3 regions of the Paenibacillus lacisediminis genome follow, and region 1 is predicted to be linked to each of the others. Evidence: riboswitches for the same ligand, from Rfam matches in the RefSeq annotation. Region 1 holds a riboswitch; each other region holds the start of a gene.
The links. A riboswitch is a leader RNA that binds a small molecule or an ion and turns the genes downstream of it on or off. The one in region 1 is predicted to bind glycine.
Positions count from the first base shown of each region.

Region 2: another riboswitch for glycine. It lies ahead of sdaAB (L-serine ammonia-lyase, iron-sulfur-dependent subunit beta); the one in region 1 lies ahead of gcvT (glycine cleavage system aminomethyltransferase GcvT).
Region 3: another riboswitch for glycine. It lies ahead of ACLD72_RS28390 (amino acid permease); the one in region 1 lies ahead of gcvT (glycine cleavage system aminomethyltransferase GcvT).

Region 1 is NZ_JBKIAX020000021.1:52,870-56,127, forward strand. It holds gene proC (pyrroline-5-carboxylate reductase) at 1-418, shown strand, start outside; gene mtnB (methylthioribulose 1-phosphate dehydratase) at 458-1,111, shown strand; gene gcvH (glycine cleavage system protein GcvH) at 1,217-1,612, opposite strand; glycine riboswitch at 1,812-1,915, shown strand; glycine riboswitch at 1,916-2,058, shown strand; gene gcvT (glycine cleavage system aminomethyltransferase GcvT) at 2,163-3,258, shown strand, end outside.
Region 2 is NZ_JBKIAX020000004.1:490,555-493,812, forward strand. It holds gene sdaAA (L-serine ammonia-lyase, iron-sulfur-dependent, subunit alpha) at 1-772, opposite strand, end outside; gene sdaAB (L-serine ammonia-lyase, iron-sulfur-dependent subunit beta) at 792-1,457, opposite strand; glycine riboswitch at 1,665-1,772, opposite strand; gene ACLD72_RS10990 (S8 family serine peptidase) at 2,386-3,258, shown strand, end outside.
Region 3 is NZ_JBKIAX020000022.1:34,234-37,491, reverse strand. It holds gene hprK (HPr(Ser) kinase/phosphatase) at 1-267, opposite strand, end outside; gene ACLD72_RS28390 (amino acid permease) at 315-1,664, opposite strand; glycine riboswitch at 1,806-1,886, opposite strand; gene ACLD72_RS28385 (TerC family protein) at 2,025-2,789, opposite strand; gene ACLD72_RS28380 (DUF1835 domain-containing protein) at 2,960-3,258, opposite strand, start outside.

The DNA.
Region 1 (3,258 bases):
CGAAATATCGAAGGAGCAAAAAGCGCAGGTGTTGTCTATGTTTCAAGCGGTCGGTATGGTTAGCGTGATTCCGGAGGAACGGATGGAAATTCTGACCGGTGTTTCCGGCAGCGGGCCCGCATATATTTATTACATGATGGAAGCGATGATCGAAGCGGGTATGGAAGGCGGTCTTTCCCCCGATCAGGCGCGTGAGCTGACGGTGCAAACGGTGCTTGGCGCCGCCCTGATGATGAAGGAAACCGGCGAAAATCCGGCCAAGCTCCGGGCCGACATCACCTCGCCAAACGGCTCGACCCAAGCGGCGCTGGAGGTGCTCGAAGCGGCCGGCTTCCGGCCAAACGTGAAAGCCGCGGTGCACCGGGCCGCCGAGCGGTCTTTGGAAATGGGCGAGGCGGTTCGAAAGTCGCTTCTGTAAGCCATTATTTTGGGTGAAGCACGAAGGAGGACGGCCAACATGAATTTTTCGGACATTCCGTTGGAAGAAAAACAAGCTGCGCTCAGCGAACTGCGCGGCGTCAAGGAACGGCTTGCCGCCCGCGGCTGGCTTCCGGGCTTGAGCGGCAGCTTGTCCGTTCGGGTCGGCGGCTTCGCGCCGGGCAATTATCACTTCGCGGTGACGTCGGGCATGAAGGGCCAAACGAAGCTTCCGGCCGAGGAGTTTCTGTTTGTGGACGCCGCTGGTACGCCAAGTGAAGCCACAAAACTGACGCCCGGCGAAGATGTGCCGATTCACGCGAAAATCTACCGGATGACCGGCTGCGGCGCGATTCTCCACGTGCACACCGTGTTTAACAATGTGCTCAGCGAATATTTCGGCGACGAAGGATTCGTCCAAATACAGGGCAACGAGCTGATCAAAGCGCTGGGCATCTGGGAGGAGGACGCCGCTGTCCGCATCCCGGTCGTGCCGAATTACGCCGACATCGCCGAGATAGCGGGGCGGATTCCCGCCGCGCTCGACACCCGCGTTCCCGGCTTATTGCTGCGGGGCCATGGCATCTACGCATGGGGCTCCACCGCATTCGATGCCGTATCCCGCCTGGAGGCCTTCGAATTTATGTTCGAGGCGATTTACCGCTCCCTCCTGCTTCCGCCCAAACGTAAATGACCGGACCAAGCAACCTCGCGGCCAGCAAAGCAAAAATACGCAATGCGATAAGCAAGCCGCATCCTCATCGCTGACGCGAGGTTATTTTTGCCTGTCACAGGCCCTCTATCTTTCGAGAAACTCCGCATAAGCTTTAGCATCCATCAATTTGGAAAAAGCGGCGGCGGGGTCTTCATGGAGTTGAATCCGCACCATCCAGCCCCCGTCGTAAGGTTCTTCATTCACCAGCTCGGGCGCCGTTTCCAGCTCGTTGTTAATCTCCAGCACCGTTCCGCTGACCGGCGTAAACAAATCCGCCACCGTTTTGACCGATTCGATCGTGCCGATCCCGTCCTGTGCTTCCACTTCCGTTCCAAGGTCCGGCAGCTCCACAAACACGATATCGCCCAAGCGATGCTGGGCTACGTCGGAAATGCCGATTTTTGCCGTTCCATCCCCCAAATCCAGCACCCATTCATGTTCGTCGCTATACCATAGATTTTCCCTAATATTAGCAGACAAGCTCATTCCTCCTCTTTCCGGATATTTCTCGTTCAGATTATTCCAACCCAGTCAAGATGTCAATATTACTAACATAATTTATAGATTTGCAAAAATGAAAGCGTTGCAGTATACAAAACCAAAATAAAATTTATATTTTTATGATAAGTTTATTGACATATTTCGCGGTTTTGAGTATTAATGTAGATGTAATCAGCGGTTGAAGGCAGAGGGAGAGATTACAATTCCAGCAAATTGTAACGCCGAAGGAGCAAGCCGCACGGAAGCGGTGAATCTCTCAGGCAAAAGGACTTCTGCCGGACGCGTCTCTGGAGAGAATTCGTCTTTTAGGGTTTAAAGGCGGATCACCCAAGGGGAAACCTGCTTCTTCTTTAAAATGCCGGGGAGCAAGATGCCTGGTGTTTTGCAGCAGGGTAACTCTCAGGTACAAAGGACAGAGCCGGAAATATCCGATTCGTTGCCAGTCGGAATTTCTTGGCCTGTCTTTTTATTTTTTTCATGATATGCGCAGGTAAAAATACGGCCCACTACGGCCAAACGAGGTGATGAGATGTCCGAACCCCTACTGCAACGAACGCCGTTATACTCTTGTTACGGCCGATATGAAGGCGTGCGCTGCATCGATTTCGGCGGCTGGGAGCTGCCGGTGCAGTTCAGCGGCATTCAAAAGGAGCACGAGGCCGTGCGCGAGCGGGCCGGCTTGTTTGACGTATCGCATATGGGCGAGTTTTACGCCGAGGGTCCCGGAGCGGAAAGTTTTTTGCAGCGGATGACGACGAACGACGTGAGCCTGCTGGGGCCGGGAAAAGCTCAATACACCCTGCTCTGTTATCCGGACGGCGGTGTCGTCGACGATCTGCTGGTGTATAAACGGGACGAAGGCAAATACATGCTTGTCGTCAACGCCGCAAACATCGACAAGGATTGGGAATGGCTGCGGCGGCATCTGCCCGCCGAAGGCGTCAGCCTGCGCAACGTTTCCGCAGCCACGGCGCTGCTGGCGGTCCAGGGGCCGCTGGCCGCCTCCATCCTCTCCCCGCTGTGCGAAGGACATGATCCCGGCGCTTTGCGCCCCTTCACGTTTTATCCTGAGGCCCGGGTCAGCGGCATTAAAACGCTGCTCTCGCGCACCGGCTATACCGGCGAGGACGGGTATGAGCTTTATGCGGCTGCGGAAGACGCTCCGGCCCTTTGGGACGCGCTGATGCGAGCCGGCGAGGCCCACGGGCTCGTGCCGGCGGGGCTCGGCGCCCGGGATACGCTGCGTTTTGAAGCCGGCCTCCCCCTCTACGGGCAGGAGCTGTCGCAGCGTATTTCGCCGCTGGAAGCCGGCCTCGGCCGGTTCGTGAAATGGGACTCTGGCTCGTTTATCGGGCGCGAGGCGCTGCTCCAGCAGCGTGAAGAAGGCGTTCCGCAGCGGCTCGCCGGTCTGGAGATGATCGACCGGGGCATCCCGCGCACGCATTATCCGGTTTTTGCGCCTGGCATCGAGGGCCCAATCGGCGAAGTAACCACAGGCACGCAAGCGCCGACGCTCAAAAAAAGCCTCGGACTGGTACTGATCGCCAGCGCCCACGCGGCGGCCGGCACCATACTCGAGGTGGAAATCCGCGGCAAACGGCTGAAAGCCCAAGTCGTCCCCCTGC
Region 2 (3,258 bases), on a different contig from region 1:
CCAGCATGACGTCGATGACCTCGTCGGACGGAATCGCGCTGCGCACGCCGGCAAGCGCCATATCGGCGGCCGCGAGCGCATTTACCGCCCCGAAGCCGTTGCGGACGATGCAGGGGATTTCCACCAGGCCGCCAACCGGATCGCAGATCAGGCCCAGCGTATTTTTCAGCGCCAAGCCGACGGCGTGCACCGCCTGCTCCGGCGTTCCCCCGCGCAGCTCAACCATCGCGCCCGCCGCCATGCCGATCGCGGAGCCGATTTCCGCCTGGCATCCGCCTTCCGCGCCGGAGATAAACGAATTGTTGGCGATCACGTACCCGATCGCCCCGGCGCAGAACAAACCGCGCACAAGCTGCTCATCCTCCCAGCCGAAGCGCTCCTGGGCGCTGACGAACACCCCCGGAATGATGCCGCAGGAACCGGCCGTTGGGGTGGCCACGATCCGCCCCATCGAAGCGTTAACCTCGGAAACCGCCAAAGCGTAAGCCATCGCCTGGCAGGCGATGTCCCCCACGGCGGGCTCCCCGTTGCCGCGGTATTCGTTTACCCTTTTGGCATCGCCGCCCGTCAGCCCGCTCGTTGAGGTGATTTGCTCCGTCAAACCTTTGCGCACGGCCTCTTTCATTATTTGATAATACTCGGCCATCGCTGCCATGATTTCCGCTTCGCTCTGGCCGCTTTCCGCCGCCTGATCCTGCAGCATGACTTGCGAAATCGTCAGGGACTCCTTGTCGCACAAAGCGACGAGCTCCCGCAAATTCCGAAAACGCATGTTTACCTACTCCTTCACTTTATGTTAAATCGATGTAAGCCACCCGGCTTACGTGCGGAAGCTTTTTAACCTCATCAATAAGAGTGCCCGGAATCGCGCCATCCGCTTCGACGACGGTCAGGGCTTCTTCGGTCCTTCCTTTCCGGTCGGTAATGATATAGCCGATGTTCACGTCCTCCCGGCTGAATAGCGCGGTGATGCCGGCCAACATGCCTTGGCGGTCGGCATGCTCAATCACAAGCGTCGGCAGTTCGCCCGAACACTTGACCTCAAACCCGTTGATGCCCTGAATCGCAATGTTCCCGCCGCCGATCGACGCCCCCGTCACCTCGGCCTTGCCGTTTCCGGCGGTGAGCGCGATTTTTACCGTATTGGGATGGGTCCCCGGCTGAACACCGGTTGTAAAATCAAGCTTCATCCCCATTTCTTCCGCGTTTTGCAGCGAGTTCCGGATGCGCTCGTCATCCGTGCGGTAATCCAAAATTCCGCCGACGATGGCCAGGTCCGTGCCGTGCCCCTGATACGTTTCCGCAAACGAGCCGTAGAAACAAATCCGCGCTTCGTAAGGCGCCTCTCCCAACAGTTGCCGCGCAAAACGCCCAATCCGCACCGCCCCCGCGGTATGGGAGCTGGACGGCCCGATCATCGCCGGACCAATAATCGAAAATACATTTTTAAACCGCATGGTCATCTTCCCCGTTCCCCAAATCTTTGTTTTCACCATTTTGCAAAAATCTTACTTTCAGTTTTCCCTAACATGACAGTCCTCAACGTTAAAAAGGACAGAAAAAAGGCCTGCTGCCTTCTCTCTGTCCCCGTTACCTGAGAGTTTAATGTGTCCGTGAGCCGGAAACACGTACCCCTTGGGTGGCTTTCGCTCTCTCCAGAGTCGCGTCAGGCCATGGTCCTTGTACCTGAGAGATTCAAAGCCGCCCCGCATGGCCGGCTATTTGCTCCTTCGGTGCCGCCTTTCCCAAGCGGACTCTCCCATGACCCTCATTCGCTCCTTATCATTTTGTAATTAATGTAAAACGAAAAACACTATATGTCAATATATCTAACATACATTTTCAACTAAACGCCAAATAATATAGTAAAATATTCCTATTTTTCTATGAAAATATGTATATTCTCGCAAAATCCTACTTGTACATTTTCATTTTCAAAGATATACTATTTCCAAAACAAACCATTATTTACCTATTTTTATTTTTTATTGAAAATAACCTACTTTTCCTATCGATTTTATAATTCGACCAACCTCAACATCATCGGTAGTTCAACGAAAGCCTGAATTTATCGCCGATACCTCACCGTTTTCCGCTTCACGTTTTGGTTATGTCCTATTCGGCCTGTGTTATAAACCGGGCCCAAACGCCAAATTTCTACTGCCCGCTACCCGAAGTGACTCTCTTTCCCAACTCAGAGATTTGTTCATGTTAATTTTTCTCCCATAAAAGGAGGTGATGCTTGGAATTACGTAGATATCATTCGTTTTTTTTCGCAAAGTCGCTCAGGTCGTGTCCGGTTTTAACTGACAGCCAGCAATTCTCCGGGCTGCCACAAGAGGATTTCTCGAAAGAACCATTAACCTAGTAAAGGGAGTGAAGAAGTTGATCCGATTCAAAAGATTCCGTAAAAATTTCTCACTCGGTATGTCGATCCTCCTTGTGCTTACTTTTGTTCCTGTGACCTATGCCGAAACCAACGGCGCTGCGGCCAAAACCAGTCTAAAATCCAGCGCGCCGCACATCGCCGAAGCCAAGATCGATGGCAAACTGACGACGCAGTTCAAGCAGGACGATTACGTGACTTATCTCGTTAAATTAAAAGAACAAACCGATACAGCCTCGGTTTCCAAGCTGGCCCTGCAAAAAGCCGCAACCGAAAAAGCGACGCCTTCGGCCGCTAAAATGTCGGCCCGGACTTCCGTCATCAGCGCCCTGCGTGAAACGGCTTCACGCACCCAGGTCAGCCTGGATAACTATTTGAGTCAGGAGCAAAAGTCCGGAGAGGTTAAGGATTATAAAAGCTACTTTATCGTAAACGCCATGGCGGTGACAAGCACAAAAGAGGTGCTTGACCAAGTCGCCCTGTTTCCTGAAGTAGAAAAGATTCTCCCCAACGAAGAACGGTTTCTGGATAAGGTGGAAATCGACAAGCAGGAGGCGGCGGCCGGTCAAGGGACACCCATCAAGGATGCCGTGGCCGATAACGCCGGGGCGGCAGCTGTCAAGCCGAGCAGCGTCGAATGGAACATCGCCCAGGTCAACGCCCCCGAGGTCTGGGCCCAAGGCATTGACGGAAGCGGGATCGTCGTCGCCAACCTCGACTCCGGCGTAGAATACACCCATCCGGCTTTGCGCGCTAAATGGCGCGGGTTCGATGCTTCCGGGAACATCGTCGATCCCGAGCTGAACTGGTACGACCCGCACAGCCACGCATCGCTGCCGGTGGATAGCGACGGGCACGGCACCCACACGATG
Region 3 (3,258 bases), on a different contig from region 1:
CGTCACAATAAAGCATGGCGGATGATATTTGACAATGTTGCCGATATGCAGCTTGCGTTCTTCTACGGTTAAGGTCAATAAATAGTTAACTTCCTTACGGCCAAGCACTTGCACCCGCTCCATCGGAAAAAAATCAAAATACCCCACAAACTCCAACCCAGGTCTATGCGCCCGTGGACGGGTAATCACACGGTCCATACGGCCGGCCCCGGCTAGCACTTCCATATGAAACGTTTCCGCAAGACTTTGCACCGTGATCGTCTTCATCTTGTTCTCCCCAATTATTAATGATTCTGGAATGACACTGTTTATGATTATTTACCCGCTTTTCTTCGATTCGAATAATGCAATGCAAACAGCAGAATAAACCATAAGGGTGTCAATAATAAGGCCATGCGTGTTTCTTTGGCAACCAGCATAATTATAAGAATTATAGCAAACAACGTCAGAACTGCATAATTAACAAAGGGGGTAAATGGTGCTTTAAATTTCGATTTTGCCTGCAACTCTGGCTGCGTCTTTTTATACTTGATGTGACAAACGAGAACCACACCCCAAACCCAAATAAAACAAATGGCGCTAATAGTGGTCACGACGCCAAACGCCTGCTCCGGAATAAGCTTGCTCAATAGAGCTCCCCCGGACAAGACGAGTGTGGAGATCAATAGCCCATTTCTGGGCACATGATTTTTATTCAGCTTGGCAAAATGGGACGAAGCCTGGTTATTCTTGCTTAAATTATATAAAATTCGGCTTGTTGAAAACATCCCGCTGTTGCAAGCGGAAGCGGCTGAAGTTAATACAACAAAGTTAATAATTCCCGCAGCAATCGGAATCCCGACCAAACTAAACGTTTTAACAAAAGGGCTTTCTGCCGGACTTAGTTCCGTCCAGGGGTTAATGCACAATAGGGCAATAATCGCGCCAACGTAGAAAAATAAAATTCTAAGCGGAATTTTATTAATCGCCGAGGGGATGTTTTTTTCCGGATTGGATGTTTCCGCGGCCGATACCCCCACCAACTCCACGCCAACAAAGGCAAACACAACCATTTGGAAGGAAAGCAAGAAACCCGGAACTCCGTTTGGAAATATGCCCCCATGTCCCCAAATGTTTTTGACCGTAACCATTCCTGCATCTGTCTTGAATCCTATGACCAGTAAGATCACCCCAATGGCAATTAATGCGAGAATCGTCACTACCTTAATTAAAGCAAACCAAAACTCCAATTCGCCAAAATTTTTTACAGTTAACAGATTGAGCCCCAATAAAATAATTAAGCAGATGATTTCAGGCACCCATTGCGGAATATCAAACCAATATTGAACATACACCCCAACCGCGATCACATCGGCCATAGCTGTCATGATCCAGCAAAACCAATAGGTCCATCCCGTTACAAAAGCGGCCCGCGGCCCAAGATAGTCTTCGGCAATATCCGTAAAAGATTGATAACCTGCTTTGGACAGCAGGAGTTCTCCTAGCGCCCTCATCACAAAAAATATGGCGATCCCCACGATGAAATAAGCAAAAATAATGGACGGACCTGCCAGTTGAATGGCTTTGCCCGATCCCAGAAACAATCCCGTACCAATGGTACCGCCAATAGCAATGAGTTGAACATGCCGATTTTCTAAATCCCTCTTTAATTCTTGTTGTGCCAAACCAAACTCCCCCTTAAACGTGAAAAGTTGAACAATGATTAACGCCAATAAAAAAAGAGACTGGATGCGCTCCAATCTCCTGGTCATAAGAATAATAAATAAGTTTTGTTATCAACTATTTTCGAATAACAAATAGATATTTAGTACTCTTCTGTCCTTTTGCCTGAGATTGTGAACCCTTCGGCGCCGCGGAATTCCCGCGGTCTCTCCAGAAGCTGCTCCTGCTATAGTACGATCCATAGCAATCATAGCTTGCTAACTATTTAATTTTTTCATTGTAACAACCCATTTAAATATTTTTCAATATTACTCGCAGTGATATATTTTGTCAACGAGATACTTCCCATCGGCGAATGCCCGTTAGGCATTACCTGCCTTAGACGGTTTGTTGCTGGGTGCAAACCACCCAATTAGGGCGATCGCCACCAAGACAGCGTAGAAGACAATCGTCCAGACCGTGCTATGGGGGAAATGAGGATCCAAAACCCCAATATCCTCATGGGCAAGGGTGATGACGGCGAGCTTTACTCCAACCCAGGCAACGATCGCATAAGCCGTCGTCTCAAGCGCCGGACGTTGGGCTAGCAGTTTTACAAACCAAGTAGCTGCAAATTTAATTAAGATCAGGCCTGCAATTCCGCCGAGCAATACAACGATAAATTGCCCCGCGTCCATCCCCCCGAAATCGCCAAGCGGCGAGTCAGGCAGCCCTAGCGCAAGCGCCACCGCAGCCAGGATGGAATCGATCGCAAAGGCAAGGTCTGCCAGCGCAATTTTTCCTACTGTAGGCCAAAAACTTTTCCCTGCCGCCTCTTGTTTCGTGTCCTTGTGCACATCCTCATTCTTCTTGCCGAATCGCGCTTGGATGATGTGCTTTAACCCCAAGTATAGGAGATAAGCCGCGCCAATCGCCTGCACCTGCCAGACGTTAGCAATAAAGGAAATCGCAAATAACGCGGCAAAACGAAAGACAAAGGCCATCATGATTCCATAGTTAATCGCTCGTTTCTTCTGTTCGTCCGGCAAATGTTTCGCGATGACCGCAAGAACGAGCGCATTGTCGGCCGACAACAATCCTTCCAAACCGATAAGAATGAGTAGTGCCCAGGCATACTCCAACCACATTTACTCCATCTCCCCTTTGCAAAGCAAGTTTTGTCAACCGACAATGCTGCACGTAGATAATATTGACTTGTACAGCAATGGGTATACGAGATGTTATACGAAATATCCCCCCGATACAGTTCATTTTTTTACGATGAGAATAACATCGTTACTTCCTCCTGCTTTTAACATTAATTTTCAATGCGAACTAACCGTTTCTCGCTTCGATCCCAGCGCCATCCCATATCCTTCGTTAATGACAAGCCACCATACCACTCATCCACTCCCTTTTCCTGTAACCAGTCCTTTTCACCCGATAGAACTTCCTGTCCGAAATTGGTTAATGCGACAGTACCGTCTTTCGCGGAAGGAAGCCCGCCAATAAAATAATCCGGCCCCTCGGCCTCCAGAAGTGGCTTCGGCAGCTCCGCCATCGTTTTTAGCCGGTACCGAAACTCCACGTCCCCCATTCCCAATTCGTGCAGCCTTT